3 regions of the Bacillus sp. P4_E1 genome follow, and region 1 is predicted to be linked to each of the others. Evidence: riboswitches for the same ligand, from Rfam matches in the RefSeq annotation. Region 1 holds a riboswitch; each other region holds the start of a gene.
What was found. Region 1 has a riboswitch for S-adenosylmethionine ahead of AC1DS7_RS21790 (methionine ABC transporter ATP-binding protein). Riboswitches for the same ligand answer to the same signal wherever they lie in the genome.
Positions count from the first base shown of each region.

Region 1 (6,667 bases):
GATGGTTAAAGTTGAACTTTCTGATGCAAGCCAAGTTGAGAAGTTATTAACTGCAGAAAAATATGCAGAAATGACAAACCAAGACTAATTATAGTCGAAGAAAAAGGACAGCCTTTGTGCTGTCCTTTTTTATGTTGTGTACATAATGAATTTAAAAACATATATATTAATTATTATGTAGGAGAACGTTTTTGAAAAACTTTTTTCATGGAGGCTTCATGCTGAGCGAGCCGCTTGCGGTTTTCATTGTCTAGCTCCAGCGGGCTAGATTGTTCGGTGGCTTCGCGTCTTCCTGTGAGGCAAAAGGCGCCTCTACGTCAGAAGCTCCATCCCCCTCACAATCTGAACGAGCCGCTTGCGCTTTTCTTTTGCAAAAATAAACAGGAAACAACATGAAAATAACGAATATACTATATACTAAGTTAAAGGTTGTATAGTATATGGTGATCGGGTGATGACATATGATTTATGTGGAAAAAGTCATTATTGTAGAAGGTAAATCGGATAGAAGAAAGATTGAATCTATTATTCGTGAACCAGTGGAAATTGTTTGTACAAATGGTACAATTGGTTTGTCGAAAATGGATGAGCTCATTGATCAATTTTTTGATAAGGACGTATATGTGCTAGTGGATGCTGATGATGCAGGAGAAAAGTTAAGGAAACAATTCCGAAAAGAATTTCCGCAAGCAGAGCATATTTATATTGATCGCTCGTATCGCGAGGTGGCGACTGCACCTTCTTCACATTTAGCAAATGTATTATGGGGAGCAGACATTGACGTTTATACAGAATATTTACGGTAAGGAATGATAGAAGTGATTGATTGGACAGGTGCCGAAGCTACAGCCCTAATAGGAAATGAAGAAAAAACAGTGTTATATGTGTATACACCAATGTGTGGAACATGCCAATTGGCAAAGAAGATGTTAACGGTCGTTGAGATGACGATTGAAGATTTGAAAATTGGAATGTTAGATTTAAATTATGCCCCGCATTTAGCGAAAGAGTATGGGATAGAAAGTGTACCGTGTTTACTTATTTTTGAAAATGGGACACTGATGAAGAAAATATATGCATTTCATTCGGTTGAATATTTATATACGGAATTAAAGTAGGCGGCAAAGTTTTTGCCGCCTCGACATATTTCTTGGGAAATATGTCGACATGCGTGATAGATACAGTATTTGTCGAGCGAAAATAACAGGATTGCCCTTTAATAAGAGGGAATGGTATGTAATAGAAAGTGATATGAGGGATGTGGTTTAGGATGAAATTATATTCTTTGCTTCAATCATTTGTAAATTACGCTAATGGTCAATATCATTTAGAACCGCTTTTAAGGCAAGGAGAAAGAACTGTTAATTTTCGTTTTGGAGATGAATGCTGTTCGTTACAAATTTCAAGAGATTATATAGAACTTTTGAAAGAGGCGAGAGGAACGGAACAAATCGTTTGTTTAGAGGAAGAGGATGTACAAAAATTAGTGACTGGAAATATGAGGTTGCAAAAGTTAATGAGTGATGGACGGGTACAATATTCTGGAACGTATCGAACGATGTTATTAGTTGAATCGATGTTTCATATATGTAAACCGATGTCAGTCGGAGCTTAAAATTCTGAAGTTTCTTTTTTTACGAAAATTTCTGTTGACAGAGCGTGTGGATATTGATACAATTCAATTCATAAAATATAGACAATTTCATAAATTTTAAATCAGACGAAAATTTAATCTGATTTCTCTTATTAAGAGAGGTGGAGGGACTGTGCCCTGTGAAGCCCGGCAACCGTCAACTTATGTTGAAATGGTGCCAATTCCTGCAAAGCAAATGCTTTGAGAGATGAGAGAGAGGGATAATGTTGTTATATACGCATATAAACCTTTCTGCTTCTCTAGAAGCGGAAAGGTTTTTTGTTGTTTGAATGCGGAGGACATTCAAATAATAAGAGGAGCTATAACGATGGACTACACGCATGAAAAATAAAAAAATGCGGAGTCTATCCAAAGTTTTATGAAATCCAGCTCCAGCGGCTAGAATGTTCGATGGCTTCGCTTCTTCCTATGAGGCAAAAAGCGCCTCTACGTCAGAAGCTCCATCCACTTCACATTCTAAACGAGCCGCTTGCGCTTTTTATTTAAAAAAGGGGTGAACATCATGATCTTATTAGAAAATGTAAAGAAAATATATAAGGCAAAAAGCGGTGATGTCACTGCTGTAGATAACGCCAACTTAAAAGTAGATAAGGGTGAAATATTTGGTGTTATTGGATATAGTGGCGCTGGGAAAAGTTCGTTAATCAGATTGTTTAATCAGTTAGAGAAACCAACTTCTGGCCAAATTACAATTGCGAATCGTGTGATTTCAGCGATTACTGGAAATGAACTTCGTAAGGCAAGACAAGAAATCGGAATGATTTTTCAGCATTTCAACTTACTTTGGTCACGAACTGTGCGTGAAAATATCGCATTCCCACTTGAAATTGCAGGTGTCGATAAGGCGGAGAGAAGAAAACGTGTCGATGAGTTAATTCATCTTGTTGGATTAGAAGGAAGAGGAGACGCGTACCCATCTCAGCTAAGTGGTGGACAAAAGCAGCGCGTCGGGATTGCAAGAGCGTTAGCAAATAATCCACAAGTACTTTTATGTGATGAAGCAACGTCAGCTCTTGATCCGGAAACGACAGATCAAATTTTAGATTTATTGTTAGATATTAATAAGCGTCTCGGCTTAACAATTGTATTGATTACGCATGAGATGCACGTTATTCGCAAAATTTGTAATCGAGTTGCTGTAATGGAGAAAGGGAAGATCGTAGAAACGGGTCCAGTACTTGACGTATTCCGTAATCCACAGCAAGACATTACAAAACGATTTGTACAGCAGTTAACTGATTCTGAAGATACGAATGAAACGATTGAAAGTTTAATAGAAAAGTATCCAGATGGAAAAGTAATTCGTTTGCAGTTTGTCGGTGAAGCGGTAGAAAGACCGGTACTTCAAAGGTTAATGCAGCGCGGTGATATAGAAGTTAGCATTTTGCAAGGAAATATCGCGCAAACGAATAACGGATCTTACGGAAGTTTAGTCGTTCATTTAAATGGTGAAGAAACAGCGATCCAGCAAGCAATAGAAGGGATTCATCAAGATCAAGTAGAGCTGGAGGTGATTGCACATGGATAAGTTAATCGCAAATATTGATTGGAATCAAATGTTAGAAGCAACTGGTGAAACGTTATATATGACGGCAATCGCAGCACTTGCCACATTTGTTTTAGGACTTATTTTAGGACTATTACTCTTTATGACAGCGAAAGATAATTTATGGGAAAATAAAGCGATTAATACGGTGATTGGAGCGTTCGTAAACATTTTCCGTTCTATACCGTTCATCATTTTAATTATTTTATTAATCCCGTTCACAAAGATTCTTCTTGGAACAATACTCGGAGCGAGTGCAGCGCTGCCAGCTTTAATTATTGGAGCGGCACCATTTTACGCGAGAATGGTTGAAATCGCGCTTCGTGAGATTGATAAAGGTGTAATTGAAGCTTCAAAAGCGATGGGAGCAAAAACAAGCACAATTATTTTGAAGGTGTTAATTCCAGAATCGTTACCAGCGTTAGTATCTGGTATTACGGTTACGACTATTGCTTTAGTAGGCTATACAGCAATGGCAGGTGTTGTTGGTGCTGGTGGTCTTGGAACACTTGCTTACTTAGAGGGATTCCAGCGTGGAAATAACGATGTAACAATCGTTGCGACAATTTGTGTATTACTCGTTGTATTTTTAATTCAGTGGATTGGTGATAGTTTAACGACTCGAATAGATAAAAGATAATGAAAACAGGGGGATATTTCAAATGAAAAAATTATTACTTACAGCACTTATTTCAACTTCAATTTTTGGGTTAGCTGCTTGTGGCGGGAAAGATAAAGATGAAAAGAAACTTGTTGTTGGTGCTTCTAACGTACCGCACGCTGAAATTTTAGAAAAGGCAAAACCGTTACTTGAGAAAAAAGGAATTGAGTTAGAAATTAAAAAATTCCAAGACTACGTATTACCAAATAAATCGTTAGCGGATAAGGAATTAGATGCAAACTACTTCCAGCACATTCCGTATTTAGAAAAAGAGATTAAAGATAAGAAATATGATTTTGAAATAGCAGGAAAAATTCATTTAGAACCGATTGGTGTGTATTCTCAAAAATATAAGAGCTTAAAAGAACTTCCAAACGGGGCGACAATTATTATGAGTAATTCTGTTACTGATCATGGTCGTGGTTTAGCAATTTTACAAAAAGAAGGCATTTTAAAAATTAAAGACGGAGTAGAGCCAGTTAAAGCAACTCCAAAAGATATTGCGGATAATCCGAAAAACTTAAAGTTCAAAACAGATATCGAGCCTGGTTTATTGCCACAAGTGTATAACAATAAAGAAGGCGATGCGGTTCTAATTAATTCTAACTATGCAATTGATGCGAAATTAAACCCAGAAAAAGACGCGATTGCAATTGAAGGAAATGATTCTCCATACGCAAACGTAGTAGCTGTTCGTAAAGGCGATAAAGATAAAAAAGAGATTAAAGCTCTTATAGAAGTACTGCATTCTAAAGAAATTGAAGACTTTATTACTAAAGAATATAAAGGGGCAGTTGTTCCTGTAAAAGAATAATTGTGGAAAAAGGGCTGGTGTATGCCGGTCCTTTTTTTACTACATAACTATAGGGGAGAAGGGGACATCATATGAAAAAGATTCTATTGTCAGTTGTTACAGCACTGTCTGTATTTACATTAGCTGCTTGCGGGGGGAAAGATGAGAATAAGCTTGTCGTTGGCGCTTCTAATATACCGCACGCTGTTATTTTAGAAAAGGCACAGCCAATATTAGAGAAAAAGGGCATTAAGTTAGAGATAAAAAAATTCCAGGATTATGTTTTACCAAATAAGGCATTAGCTGATAAAGAAATCGATGCAAATTATTTTCAACATATCCCTTATTTAGATAAAGAGATTCAAGAAAAAGGATACAAAATTGTAAATGCAGGAAAAATTCATTTAGAGCCAATGGGCATTTATTCTAAGAAATATAAAAGCTTAAAAGAACTTCCAGATGGCGGAACAGTTATTATGAGTAATAACGTAGCGGAGCGTGGCCGTATGCTCGCATTGTTACAAAAAGGCGGCGTTATTAAATTAAAAGACGGTGTAGATGTTGTTAAAGCAACAGTAAAAGATGTTGTAGAAAATCCGAAAAATTTAAAGTTTAAAACAGATGTAGAACCTGGACTTTCACCGAAGCTGTACGAAAACAATGAAGGTGATGCTTTATTTATTAATTCAAACTATGCAATTGATGCGAAATTAAATCCAACAAAGGATGCAATTGCAATTGAAGGATCAGACTCTCCTTATGCAAATATTATCGCAGTTCGTAAAGGTGACGAGAAGAAAAAAGAAATTAAAGAGTTAGTAGACGCATTGCATTCAAAAGAAATTCAAGACTTTATCAATAAAGAATATAAAGGTGCTGTACTTCCAGTAAATGAATAGGTGCTGGGAAGGACTGGGAATCATCCAGTCCTTTTTTCTTTATATATATAAGAAGAAAGGTGTATCATAAGAGGATGTAAAGGAAATACTTATATACATTTGTGAAAAAATTGTTACATTTTCTTAGTGTTTGCGATATCATTTTATTTGATATAAGATTAGAATGAGAATAAAATGAGAATATGAACGTTTTAGTAATTTTTAAAATGTATATAGAGGATTAATGGAGGTATTGAGATGGCTGGTTCTACATTAACGGTTAAAGACTTACACGTATCAATCGATGGCAAAGAAATTTTAAAAGGTGTAAACCTTGAAGTAAAAGGTGGAGAAATTCACGCAATTATGGGACCTAACGGAACAGGTAAATCAACTTTATCTTCTGCGATTATGGGTCACCCAAAGTATGAAGTAACAGAAGGTAGCATCATCATCGACGGTGAAGATGTATTAGAAATGGAAGTAGATGAGCGTGCGCTAGCAGGTCTATTCTTAGCAATGCAATATCCAAGTGAAATTAGCGGAGTAACAAACGCGGACTTCTTACGTTCTGCAATTAATGCACGTCGTGAAGAAGGCGATGAAATTTCTCTTATGAAATTTATCCGTACTTTAGATAAAAACATGGAATTCCTAGAAATGGATCCAGAAATGGCACAACGTTACTTAAACGAAGGTTTCTCTGGTGGAGAGAAAAAACGTAACGAAATTCTTCAATTAATGATGATTGAGCCAAAAATCGCAATCTTAGATGAAATCGACTCAGGTCTTGATATCGATGCATTAAAAGTTGTATCTAAAGGTATTAACCAAATGCGCGGCGAAGAGTTCGGCTGCCTAATGATTACGCATTACCAACGTTTATTAAACTACATCACTCCAGACTTCGTTCACGTTATGATGAACGGTCGTATCGTTAAATCTGGTGGCCCTGAGCTTGCACAACGTCTAGAAGCTGAAGGTTACGACTGGATTAAAAAAGAATTAGGTATTGAAGACGAAACAGCAGAGCAAGAAGCGTAAGAGAGGAGCATAAACATGACAATCGGTACATTACCTTTCGATCAAGAAACAATCCGTCAGCGCGCAAGCGAAGTAAACGAAGCTGCTTGGT
Region 1 is NZ_JBFUIV010000018.1:20,296-26,962, reverse strand. Features, by position in the region: gene gcvH (glycine cleavage system protein GcvH) at 1-88, shown strand, start outside; gene AC1DS7_RS21805 (toprim domain-containing protein) at 462-806, shown strand; gene AC1DS7_RS21800 (thioredoxin family protein) at 810-1,118, shown strand; gene AC1DS7_RS21795 (hypothetical protein) at 1,271-1,615, shown strand; SAM riboswitch class I at 1,741-1,848, shown strand; gene AC1DS7_RS21790 (methionine ABC transporter ATP-binding protein) at 2,157-3,182, shown strand; gene AC1DS7_RS21785 (methionine ABC transporter permease) at 3,175-3,840, shown strand; gene metQ (methionine ABC transporter substrate-binding lipoprotein MetQ) at 3,863-4,675, shown strand; gene metQ (methionine ABC transporter substrate-binding lipoprotein MetQ) at 4,747-5,553, shown strand; gene sufC (Fe-S cluster assembly ATPase SufC) at 5,791-6,576, shown strand; gene sufD (Fe-S cluster assembly protein SufD) at 6,592-6,667, shown strand, end outside.

Region 2 (6,667 bases), on a different contig from region 1:
CTTTTAAAGAAAGTGGTTTCTCTTATCAAGTAGCATATGCAAGCAAGGCGTTCTTGTGCATGGAGATGTGCCGAGTAGCTCGTGAAGAGAATATGTCTTTAGATGTTGTTTCTGGAGGAGAATTATATACTGCGCTCCAAGCTGGTTTTCCGGCATCGCGTATTCATTTTCACGGAAATAATAAAACAGAAGAAGAAATGATTATGGCTCTTCAGGCGAATATCGGTTGTTTTGTAGTAGATAATTTCTTAGAATTAGAAATCTTACATGATTTAGCAATGCAACATGGGAAATTTGTGAACATATTAATCCGTGTAACGCCTGGAGTAGAGGCACATACACACGAATATATAACAACAGGTCAAGAGGATTCGAAATTTGGATTTGGTGTTTCAAATGGTCAAGCGATGCAAGCAATTGAGCTTGCCTTGCAAAAATCAAATTATAATGTGCTAGGAATTCACTCGCACATCGGATCACAAATATTTGAAACGGCTGGATTTGTTCGAGCAATTGAAGTACTCCGCCAATTTTTAGAAGAAGTGAGAGAGCGAACACATTATGTGATGAAAGTATTAAATGTGGGCGGAGGTTTCGGTATACGTTATACGGATTCAGATACACCGTTAACACTTGAAACGTATGTGCACGCTGTAACAAGTACGATAAGAGAACAATTTACATTATGTGAATATCCGCTTCCAGAAATATGGGTTGAACCAGGTCGTAGTATCGTAGGTGATGCGGGAACAACACTTTATACAGTCGGAGCGGTGAAAGAGATTCCTGGCATTCGGAAATATGTTTCAGTCGATGGTGGAATGACAGATAATTTAAGACCAGCTCTATACGGAGCCCGTTATGAGGCGATGTTGGCGAATCGAGGGAATGATGAGAATGAGGAACTCGTTTCGATTGCTGGGAAATGCTGTGAAAGTGGAGATATGCTGATTTGGGATATTAACTTACCGCAAGTTGCTTCTTCTGATTTACTAGCAATTTCTTGTACGGGGGCATATGGGTACTCGATGGCGAATAATTATAATCGTATTCGTAGACCAGCTGTCGTCTTTGCAAAAGGCGGGACGTCACAAATTGTCGTAGAACGTGAAACATATGAAAATATCATTGGGAACGATCGCATACGTATTAAAGAGCTGGTGTGAATGAGAAAGAAGGAGTTGTCTAGTAAAGGCAACTCCTTTTAAAAAAAGAAAAATAATTAAATATATCGGAAAACTAGGATTGAAAAAAATCAGAATTGTGATAAAATACAAATACAAAGCTTATCAAGAGAAGCTGAGGGAACTGGCCCTACGAAGCTCGGCAACCTGCTTATAGAAAGCAAGGTGCTAAATCCAGCAAAATGGAATCCATTTTGAAAGATAAGGTAAAATATATTACCGAACAGTCTTTTCGAAATGGGAAAGATTTTTTTTATGAATAAAAAGGGGGGCTGTTTGCGTGAGCGTACGGGAGCATTTTGATGAAGTATCTGAGAAAATTCAAGCGATGCTTGCTGATATGAAATATGGTTCCATTACAATTGTTGTGCAAGATGGAAAAGTGATTCAATTAGAAAAAAGTGAAAAGGTTCGTTTAAAGTAAAAAGCGCTGACTAGAAAAACTAGAGGCGGTTTTAATCTATTTTTAATAGGTTAAAGCCGTCTTTTTGCTTTTACAGGGGGAAAAAACATGTTGACGTACGAAACGTGGAAAGAAAATAGTGTTTCATTTTCTGAAGAAGATGAAACGAAAGGCGCGCTATCAGTATTAAGTTGGGCTTATAACGAATATAAAGATGAAATTGTATATGCATGTAGCTTTGGGGTGGAGGGAATGGTTTTATTGCATCTTATAAACCAAGTAAATCCATCTGCTAAAGTTGTATTTTTGGATACAAATGTTCATTTTCAAGAAACGTACGAATTAATTAAGAAGGTACGCGAGAGATTTCCTTCATTAAATATTATAGAAAAACAGCCAGAACTTACACTCGATGAACAAGCGAAGCTTCATGGAGAGAAGTTATGGGAAAGTAATCCGAATCTTTGCTGTAGTATTAGAAAAATTTTACCGTTAGAAAAATCATTAGCAGCGGAAAAAGCGTGGATATCAGGCTTAAGAAGGGAACAATCAGAAACGCGTAAGCATACACAGTTTATAAATCAAGATCGTCGTTTTCAATCTATTAAAGTTTGTCCGCTCATTCATTGGACTTGGAAAGAAGTTTGGCGATATGTATATAAACATAGTTTGCCGTATAACCCATTGCATGATGTTGGCTATCCGAGTATTGGGTGTGAGAAATGTACATTACCTGTAGGTGATGGTGGCAACTCAAGAGATGGAAGATGGGCTGGGAAAATGAAGACGGAATGTGGCCTTCACTTTCAATGAGATAGATTTTGAAATAAAGCTAAGAAGGGATATAAGAAGATGAGTACAACAAATGAATTAGTAAACCGCATTGATGAAACATATGAAATATCGAACATTGTAAAGGAAATCGAGATAGACAAAATTGCACTTAGTGATTTAGAACTTTTGGCGACAGGAGGATATAGCCCTCTTACAGGATTTTTAGGGAAGAGAGATTATGATTCAGTAGTAGAAACGCTGCGTTTAGCAAATGGTAGCGTATGGAGTATACCGATTACACTACCGGTAACAGAAGAAGTAGCCGAGAAACTGCAGGCTGGAGAGGAAGTAAAACTTGTCAACGCAGGAAATGTATATGGTGTTATTCAAATAGAAGATATTTTTGTACCAGATAAAGAAAAAGAAGCGTTACTTGTATATAAAACGACGGATGAAGCACATCCAGGTGTGAAAAAATTATATGAACGACCAAACGTTTACGTTGGAGGAGCTATTATTCTTACAAAACGCTTTGGAAATAATCCGTTTCCTTCTTATCATTTAGATCCAATTGAAACGAGAGAAGAATTTAAAAAACGCGGTTGGAAAACAGTAGTTGGATTTCAAACGAGAAACCCAGTACATCGTGCCCATGAGTATATTCAAAAATCTGCCCTTGAAATTGTAGATGGTCTCTTTTTAAATCCGCTCGTTGGGGAAACGAAGTCAGATGATATTCCTGCTGATGTAAGGATGGAAAGCTATGAAGTATTACTTCAAAACTATTATCCGAAAGATCGTGTCTTTTTAGGTGTATTTCCTGCAGCAATGCGTTACGCAGGACCAAGGGAAGCGATATTTCATGCACTAGTAAGAAAGAACTTTGGTTGTACCCACTTTATTGTAGGGCGTGATCATGCTGGGGTAGGGGACTATTACGGAACATATGAAGCGCAGGAAATCTTTACGAATTTTACAGTAGAAGAGTTAGGGATTACGCCGTTATTTTTTGAACATAGTTTTTACTGCACGAAATGTGAAGCAATGGCTTCAACGAAAACATGTCCGCATGGAAAAGAAGACCGTGTCATCTTATCGGGTACGAAAGTACGAGAAATGTTAAGAAATGGTGAGATTCCGCCAAGTACATTTAGTCGTAAAGAAGTAGTGGAAGTGCTAATTAAAGGTTTGAAAAAAGAAGTAGTAACAGAATAGGGAGAGAATGAGATGGATACGAATATTACTTGGCATACAGCTTCTGTTTCAAAAGATGAGAGAAGAGTGAAGAATGGGCATCACAGTTTTGTAGTTTGGTTTACTGGTTTATCAGCTTCGGGCAAATCTACAGTAGCGAATGCGGTTGCTCGTAAACTATTTGAAAAGAATATCGGAAATTATGTGCTAGATGGGGATAACATTCGGCACGGTTTAAATAAAGACTTAGGTTTTTCTGAAAGTGATCGTATGGAAAATATAAGACGTATTGGCGAAGTGGCGAAGCTATTTGTAGATCAAGGTACTGTTGTCCTTACAGCGTTTATTTCACCATTTCAAGTAGATCGAAAACAAGTTAGGGATTTATTAGCGGCAGATGAGTTTATAGAAGTGTTTGTAAAATGTCCAATTGAAGAGTGTGAAAAACGTGATCCAAAAGGGTTATACAAAAAAGCGAGACAAGGTGATATTAAAGAGTTTACTGGTGTTGATTCACCGTATGAGGAACCAAAACAAGCAGAATTAATTGTAGAAACGCACAAGGATTCTATTGAAGAATGTGCAGAGCAAATTGTGAAGTACTTGCAAGAGCGTAGTTTCATATAGGGGGATAAAAGATGAGTTATGAAAAAGTGTGGGCTAATAATGAAAAATTAAATCAAACAGAGAAAAAGAAATTAGAGAAAGACGGATTAGAAATCTTTAATGATATTCCTTACTATGCGGAGAATGGATTTGAATCTATTCCGAAAGAAGAGTGGGACGCTTTTAAATGGGCGGGATTGTATTTGCAAAGACCGAAAGAAGCGGGCTATTTTATGATGCGTGTCAACATTCCTTCTGGAATTATTACAAATGCACAGGCAGAAGCACTTGCTTCTATCGCTGAAGATTATGGGCGTGATGTGTTAGATATTACGACAAGACAGGCGATTCAGTTTCATTGGTTAGAAATTGGGCAAATTCCGGATATTTTTAAAAGATTAGCGAGAGTTGGTTTATCTTCAGCAGGGGCATGTGGTGATATTACGCGTAATATTACAGGTAATCCACTTGCTGGAATTGATGCGAATGAACTATTTGATACAACATCGATTGTTAAAGAAATATACGATTACTTCCAACATAATGAAGAGTTTTCTAATCTACCACGTAAATTCAAAATGTCTATTAGTTCTAACATTTATAATTCAGCAAATGCAGAGATTAACTGTGTGGCATTTACACCCGCTACGAAAGAAATAGATGGTGAGAAAAAAATTGGTTTTCATATAAAAGTAGGGGGAGGCTTATCAGCTCGTCCGTACTTAGCGGAAGAATTAGATGTATTCGTTTTACCAGAAGAAGTGAAGGGGATAGCAATTGCAATTGCTACTATATTCCGTGATTTTGGATATCGTGAAAAGCGTCATTTAGCACGTTTGAAATTTCTTGTTGCTGACTGGGGTGCGGAGAAATTTAAAGAGAAACTAATAGAGTATACAGGCCCATTGCAAAGTAAAGGGGAAAGTGCTCTCAAAGGCTGGAATGCAGGATACTTTTATGGCGTTCAAGATCAAAAACAAGCAGGATTAAAGTATGTCGGCTTTAATGTACCAGTAGGGCGTTTACACGCAAAGGAAATGTTTGAGATTGCAAGAATTGCAAAGAAATATGGAAACGGGCAAATTCGAACTTGTAACTCGCAAAACTTCATTATTCCGAATGTTCCGCCAGAAAATGTTGCAGGATTATTAAGTGAACCGTTGTTTGAAGCAATTTCAGCAAATCCGAAATCGTTTATCGGTCATGCGGTTTCATGTACTGGCATTGAGTATTGCAATCTTGCGTTAGTAGAAACGAAAGAAAGATTACGCAAAATCGCAGAGTACTTAGATACACAAATTGCACTCGATGTTCCAGTTCGAATTCATATGGTAGGATGCCCGAACTCATGTGGTCAACGTCAAATTGCTGATATTGGTTTGCAAGGGATAAAACTGAAAACGAAGGAAAAGGGAATCGTTGAGGCGTTTGAAATATATGTGGGCGGAACACTATTAGACGGAGGAGCATATAACGAAAAGTTAAAAGGGAAAATAGATGGAGAAGATTTGCCGGATGTTCTCGTGTCCTTTTTAAGTTATTTCCAAAAGAATAAATTACTAGCCGAAACGTTTTATGATTTCGTAGGACGTGTTGGAGTGGAAGAATTACAAATTGTACTAAATCGTGTATTAGAAGAAGTAATAGCATCTTAGGAGGGGCAATATGGACTTATATCGATTTGAAGCTGTATTAGTAAATAGTATTGTTCCAATTGTTGTCGTTGCTCAGAGTGAAGAACAGGCATTTAAGCTTGCGGAAATTGAGCTTGAAAAACATTTTTTACCGTTACCAGAAGTGAAAGAGATTTCTTTGTTTGAAAAAAAGAAGATTCGAAAAGGGGCGGCATTTGTTATTCATGAGTAGAGAACATGTAATACGAAATAATAGTAACTTCCATTCGTGATTAAGAGTGGAAGTTTCATTTTATAGTAGAAATGAGGAGAGATTATGGGGAAGGTTTATATCGTCGGGGCGGGTCCTGGTGATCCGGATTTAATTACTGTTAAAGGGTTGAGATGCATCGAGAAGGCTGATGTTATATTGTACGACCGTCTCGTAAATAAAGAATTGCTTTCTCATGCAAAGCCTGAAGCGGATTTAATTTATTGCGGGAAACTTCCAAATTATCACATGATGAAGCAAGAGACAATTAACACATTTCTTATTAAATATGCGAAAAAAGGAAAAGTTGTAACGAGACTTAAGGGCGGAGATCCATTTGTATTTGGAAGAGGTGGAGAAGAAGCTGAAGCGTTAGCGAAGCAAAGTATCCCATTTGAAATTATTCCTGGTATTTCAGCTGGTATAGCTGCTCCTGCTTATGCTGGAATTCCAGTAACGCATCGCGATGCAAGTGCAAGTTTTGCTGTTGTGACAGGGCACCGGAAAGAAGGGGCTGAAGAGGAAGTGAAGTGGGAAAGTTTAGCGAAAGGTGTAGATACATTAGCGGTCTATATGGGGGTTAGTAATTTACCTTACATATGTGAACAACTAATAAAACATG
Region 2 is NZ_JBFUIV010000005.1:61,304-67,970, forward strand. Features, by position in the region: gene lysA (diaminopimelate decarboxylase) at 1-1,166, shown strand, start outside; SAM riboswitch class I at 1,284-1,392, shown strand; gene AC1DS7_RS08765 (YezD family protein) at 1,465-1,608, shown strand; gene AC1DS7_RS08770 (phosphoadenylyl-sulfate reductase) at 1,696-2,400, shown strand; gene sat (sulfate adenylyltransferase) at 2,440-3,576, shown strand; gene cysC (adenylyl-sulfate kinase) at 3,589-4,182, shown strand; gene AC1DS7_RS08785 (nitrite/sulfite reductase) at 4,194-5,816, shown strand; gene AC1DS7_RS08790 (DUF3906 family protein) at 5,827-6,027, shown strand; gene cobA (uroporphyrinogen-III C-methyltransferase) at 6,112-6,667, shown strand, end outside.
Region 2: linked by a shared signal. The riboswitch ahead of AC1DS7_RS08765 (YezD family protein) and the one ahead of AC1DS7_RS21790 (methionine ABC transporter ATP-binding protein) in region 1 are both predicted to bind S-adenosylmethionine.

Region 3 (6,667 bases), on a different contig from region 1:
TTCGTCTTCTCATCGTTCTCCCCCTCGTTAGCTGTACACCTATTATAGATAAATATATTTATCACAATGGGTTTTTATGTAAAATCATTTTTCTATTTATTAATCTATCACAAAAAATTTCTATTTTGAAGATAATTTTCTTTTAAATCTGAAAAAACAGTTAAAAACATTGACATTTATTTCAATTCCACATAAAATAAAAACAAATATTACGAACCTCGAAATATACGGGAGTGGAAATAATTGTTACAATATGAACATTTTTTAGACTTACTGCTAGATAACGCCAAGAAACTTTTCTATCCTGAAGAATGGGTAAGCCTTGATTTAACACTTTCCAAGACAGAAGTATTTTGTTTACTTTGGATGGAGCGAAATACGGATATTACAATGACAAAAATTGCTGATCTTCTTGATATACCGATGAGTACAACAACGGGCGTTGTAAATCGCCTTGTAAAAAAGGGATATATTGAACGCTACCGGAATGAAAGCGATCGACGCATTGTATTAATTCGTTTAACAGAAAACGGCGTAATGCTCGTTCAAGAAGTAAAACAAAATGCGGCCCATTACTTTAGCCTAGTGACAGATGCATTGTCAGAAGAAGAAAAAGCATTCTTACTACAAATATTCCAAAAGATCATGAATCACATTGCTACGTCACAGCAAAAAACAGAAGAAAAGATTTCTACACCTAAAATGAAAAACATTCCGATTGAATAAAGTGAAACTTTAATCAGTGGGGGTTTTTCTCATCCCTCACTGATTATTAGTTGAACCAATCGGGCATTTACGGACAGTTGACCTCCCACCTAATTTGTTTGCTCCAGTCGAATTTTTGGGCGGGAGTCTTACTGCCCGTTAATGCGGGATAAGACCCTAGTTGGGTTTTTATTCAATTAAATATTTCGACACTCGTAATATTCGACATTCGAAACAAAGGGGATATTAATGATGAGAATTATTCTGTATACAGGTAAAGGCGGCGTAGGAAAAACTAGCATTTCAGCAGCAACAGCAATCCAAAGTGCAAAACAAGGATTAAAAACATTAGTAATGAGTACAGATCCTGCTCATAGTTTAGGGGATTCATTTGGCATAAAACTATCTTCTGAGCCACTAGAAATTCGCGAAAACTTGTGGGCACAAGAAATTAACACTATTTATGAAATGGAAAAAGGCTGGGGGAAATTGCAGAAATACATTACACTACTCTTCACTTCAAAAGCAGCTGATGATATTACAACAGAAGAATTAACGATGTTCCCTGGTATGGAAGATTTAATTAGCTTACTTCGAGTACTCGATTACTATAAACACAACACTTACGACGTCATCATTATTGATTGCGCACCGACTGGAGAAACTTTAGCAATGCTTAGCTTTCCAGACATGCTCGGCTGGTGGATGGAAAAACTCTTTCCTATTAAAAGGAAGATTTTAAAAGTTGTTCGTCCTGTAGCTCAACCACTTCTTGGTGTCCCCCTTCCAACTGATGATATTATGGACGAATTAACGAATACGCTTGAACAGCTCGGAGAAATGAGAGATATTTTATCAAACCGAAAAGTAACGAGTATTCGCGTTGTTGTAAATCCTGAAAAAATGGTCATTAAAGAAGCTCAGCGTAGTTTTACTTATTTAAACTTATACGATTATAACGTAGATGCCATTATGATTAACCGCGTCATCCCTAACACTGTTACCGACCCTTACTTTCAGGCATGGAAAGATACACAAAAGAAATATAAGGCGTTAATTAAAGATAGTTTTCAGCCACTTCCTATTTACGAAGCTCCCATGTTTGAACAAGAAGTTGTTGGTTTAGCTATGTTAGAGCGTGTAGGAAATGCTTTATTTAAATCAGACCCTTCTCCTACTGAAGTGAAATTTAATGGCCGCACACAATATGTAAAAAAAGATGGCGATGAGTATATTTTCGTTCTGTCCATTCCCTTCTCAAACAAAAGTGAACTTTCATTAAATCAAAAAGGTGATGAACTTATTATTCGAGCCGGCTCTATGAAGCGAAATATCACCTTACCAAAAACATTAACACACCTTTCTATTCAAGGAGCTAAGTTTGAAGATGATGTACTAAACATTCGGTTTGGAGGTGTAGTACATGCATGATGAATTACTAAGAAAGGTAATTCGTACAAAAATAAAAATCGGTATGCGTATATTAGAAGAGCTACCGAATCCGATTCAGCAATCAGCTAAGCACGCACTAAATATTTTGCAAGAGGAGCTCTCCTCCTATGCTGAAGAACAACCGCAACCTGAGAGTAATTTAAAAAGCATCATAATTGAATAACTATACCCTTGTAGAAAGCCTTTTCTTATAGGCTTTCTATCCCTTTATTGGAGCTGATATAAGTTGATAAAAACATCTTCAACAAGACATTTCACCACTAATACAATCTGGCTAATCCCCCTTCTATTCTTTTTTCATAACCTTGAAGAAGCTTTCCAAATGCCACAATATATCGCTAATCGATTTTCGATCCATTTTATAACTAACAAACAATTTTTCATTGCAATTTCCATATTAACAACCTTCGTCTTACTCATAGTCATTCTATATCAATTAAGCATCATATCTTCTATTTATTTGATCATTTTTATACAGGGCTGTATCTTCTTTAACGCCGTTCAGCATATTATCTTGTATTTCATTTATCGTTCTTATAATCCAGGAGTAATCTCAGCATCTATCATTATCCTATTTTCTCTTTTCTTATTTTCATCAAAGAAACTATTAATCCCTAAAAAGAAATTAGCAAGTACACTCATTTTTAGTTTAATCTCTTACCCAATCATAATTTGGATTTCCTTATTATTAGCCAGCTGCTTTAATTAAAAAAAGACCAGGAAAACTCCTGGTCCATCACTCTACTTAACAAACATTGGATTCTATGTTATACAAAATTAGAAGGTACAGAATTAGGGTTTTGTTTGTTAAGTAGATTATATGTTGAACGAGCTAACAGCGGAGGGGTTCCTACTGTTAGTCGTTAAACTCAATAATTATTTTACGATTTTTTCAAGCTCATCAAGTGAAAGATCTACTGAAATTGAACCATCATTTGTTTCTTTCTTAATTGCATCTGTTACTTCTTTTGAATGGTATAACTCAATTACTTTTTTCAGTGTTGGATCATTTTTATCTTTCGTACGAGCTGCGAAAATATTAATATAGGCCTTTGCATTTTCATTATTTGGATCTTCTAAGAAAATTGGATCCTTCGCTGGGTCTAATCCAGCTTGACCAGCAACACCGTTATTAATAACTGAAGCCGCTACATCTTTTAACACACGAGGTGTTTGCTGTGCGATAACCGGTGTAACTTTTAGCTTCTTCGGATTTTCAGCGATACCGCTTGGATCCCCAAATAGACCAAAATCTTTCTTAAGCTTTAATAATCCAGCTGCATCAAGAAGTTTTAATGCACGTGCTTGGTTCGTTGGATCATTCGGAATAGCAATTTCCGAACCATCTGGGATTTCATTTGCTTTCTTATATTTTTCAGAGTATAAGCCCATCGGTGCAATTTGCGTTGTACCAACAGCTGTAATATCTAACTTATGCTCCTTTTTAAATTGCTCTAAGAAAGCAATGTGCTGGAATGAGTTTAGTTCAATATCTCCATCAGCTAACGCTTTGTTGGGTGTTGTGTAATCAGAGAACTCAACCAGTTTAATTTTAATCCCTTCTTTTTCAGCTTTTTTCTTTAAAATTTCCCAAACGTCTCCATCTGTTCCAGTTACACCGACGCGAACTACTTTCTCTTTCGCTCCTGCACCTGTGTCTCCACCTGAGCAGCCGCTTAATGCTGTAATTCCTACGATCGCTGATAATGCAAATGCTAAAATTTTCTTCATTTTCTTTTCCCCTCTTCCTTTTTATGATCTGCGTAAAAAGACTTTCGCAAAGTAGTTCCCTAAATTTTGAGCCACCTGTACAAGAATAATAAGTAAAACAACCGTTACAAACATAACTGACGTATCAAAGCGTTGATAACCATATGTCATTGCTAAGTCACCAAGACCGCCACCACCGACAAGTCCTGCGACTGCAGAAAATTCAATTAAACCGACCGTCATAAACGTGACACCTAGGATCAATGGTGCTAAAGCTTCTGGTACGAGGATTTCAAAAACAATTCTAAGTGGTGAAGCGCCCATTGCTTGTGCTGCTTCAATTACTCCTTTCGGAACAGAAACAAGATTGGTTTCAACCATTCTAGCAATACCAATTGATGCGACTAACGTCATTGGGAAGATTGCTGCAGCCGTTCCAATCGTCGTTCCAATAACACTTCTTGTTAGTGGGCTTAAAGCTACTAAAAAGATAATGAATGGAACCGGACGAATTGTATTAATTATGATATTAAGAATAGAAAAGACCCATTTATTTTCTAAAAAATTCCCTTTTCTCGTCACATACAATAGTAAACCTAGAGGTATACCAAGAATTGTAGCAAATATAAGGGTTACAATTACCATTAAGAGGGTATCCCCCGTCGCATCTAATATGCGAGGCCAAAATATACTCCAATCAACTCGCATGAGCTTCTACCTCCTTCAGCTGCACTTGCAGTCTTAGATGTTGTAATGCTTTTTGAATTTCTTTCTGTTCACCTTGTAGTTCTACAAGAAGATTTCCAAATAGCACATTTTGGAGTTCAATAATATTTCCATAAAGAACATTTACATCGACGTTATAGTTTTTCGCAATATATGATAGTACAGGCTGTCCTGTCTCTTCCCCAGTAAAAGTCAGGCGATAAATCTGACCTCCGTTTTGAATTTTCGCTAGAACACTTTCTGGTAAGTGATCATTAATAACAGAGCGTACAAAATTTTGAGTGGTCTTTGTTTTTGGTTGTGTGAAAACGTCAAACAGTTTTCCTTCCTCAATTACTTTTCCTTTTTCCATAACGGCTACACGGTGACAAATTTCTTTCACAACGTGCATTTCATGTGTAATAAGTAGGATCGTTAAATTGTACTCTCTATTTACTTTCTTTAATAAATTTAAGATTTCTGTTGTTGTTTCCGGATCTAAAGCTGATGTTGCCTCATCACATATGAGAATATCCGGTGATGTCGCAAGTGCTCTTGCAATCCCAACACGCTGCTTTTGTCCACCTGATAACTGTTCTGGATAATAGTTCGCTTTATCTTCTAAACCAACAAATTTTAGTAGTTCATTCACTCTTTCTTTTATCTCATTCTTCGGCAATTTCGCTAACCTTAATGGATAAGCAATGTTCCCAAACACCGTTCTTGAATTAAATAGATTAAAACTTTGGAAAATCATCCCAATTCTTTGTCTTAGTTTCCGTAATTCTTTCGCCGATAATGATGTAATATCTTTATCATCTATTGAAATTGTTCCTGCAGTTGGTCTTTCTAACATATTTACTAAACGTAATAGCGTACTCTTTCCAGCACCACTAAATCCGATAATGCCAAAAATTTCGCCCTTTTCAACTGACAGCGTTACATCCTCAACCGCATGAACAGATTGCCCACCTGATTCATATACTTTACTTACATTGTTAAAAGAAATCATTTTCTTCCCTCCTATATGCTGTAAAACTTGAAGTAGAGCTTTCGAGGTAAAATAAAAAGTGCTCTCCTTCTTATCAGTAATAAAAGATAAGAAGGAGAGCACTTTTATATGTACTCATTCACATCTTCTCATCTTCCAAGCCTTTATAGGCTTGCTGGAGTTAGCACGGTATTAAAAAACCCGTTGCTGAGGTATCGTAGGGCCAGTCCCTCCACCTCTCTGGATAAGAGTGTATCGATTTAATTGTCGTTTAATTAAGTCTTATTATAGAACTCAGAATAATGAGAGTCAATACATTTTTCGGAAAAATATTAATTATTTCTCTATTTGAATTTTAAAATAAGAAGTAACAATACAATAGTGATTTTTAAAGTTATGTAAAATCCTTCTCACTCATACTTTTAAAAAGGAGAATCTTCTCTACTCATTGAATAACATTATTTGAATATGAAATCGGAGGAAGATAGATATATGAAAACAGCTCTTTTGCTCGTCGACATTCAAAATGATTATTTTCCAAGCGGAATGATGGAATTACGTAATCCAGTAGAAGCAAGTGAATATGCTAGTCAGCTACTACAACATTTTAGAATAAGAAACGAACCTATTTTTCATATCCAACATGTAGCTATAAAAGATAGCGCTACTTTTTTCCTACCCAATACAGAAGGTGTCCATATTCACGAAAATGTCCGTCCACTTAGAGAGGAAACCGTTATCCTTAAACATTATCCAAATAGCTTCCGAGAAACTGATCTTCTAGAACAATTACAACGTTCAGGAATTGAGCACGTCGTAATATGCGGGATGATGACCCATATGTGTATTGATGCTACAGTAAGAGCTGCTTTTGATTTTGGCCTTCACTGTACCGTAATACACGATGCTTGTGCTACAAAAGATCTTTCATTTAAGAATGCTACTATACCAGCTGTTTATATTCATAATACAATTTTGGCGAGTTTAAATGGAGTATACGCAAATATAATGAGTACAGAAGAGTTTTTAGCGACCTAAAAAAACACTCCTTTCAGTTAGCAAAGCCGAAAGGAGTGTTCTCTTGTCTAACCATAGATTTTCTTT
Region 3 is NZ_JBFUIV010000009.1:200,973-207,639, forward strand. Features, by position in the region: gene AC1DS7_RS15005 (YiaA/YiaB family inner membrane protein) at 1-13, opposite strand, end outside; gene AC1DS7_RS15010 (MarR family winged helix-turn-helix transcriptional regulator) at 244-726, shown strand; gene AC1DS7_RS15015 (ArsA family ATPase) at 955-2,136, shown strand; gene AC1DS7_RS15020 (DUF3926 domain-containing protein) at 2,129-2,320, shown strand; gene AC1DS7_RS15025 (HXXEE domain-containing protein) at 2,384-2,866, shown strand; gene AC1DS7_RS15030 (MetQ/NlpA family ABC transporter substrate-binding protein) at 3,034-3,888, opposite strand; gene AC1DS7_RS15035 (methionine ABC transporter permease) at 3,910-4,575, opposite strand; gene AC1DS7_RS15040 (methionine ABC transporter ATP-binding protein) at 4,565-5,584, opposite strand; SAM riboswitch class I at 5,710-5,814, opposite strand; gene AC1DS7_RS15045 (cysteine hydrolase family protein) at 6,056-6,601, shown strand.
Region 3: linked by a shared signal. The riboswitch ahead of AC1DS7_RS15040 (methionine ABC transporter ATP-binding protein) and the one ahead of AC1DS7_RS21790 (methionine ABC transporter ATP-binding protein) in region 1 are both predicted to bind S-adenosylmethionine.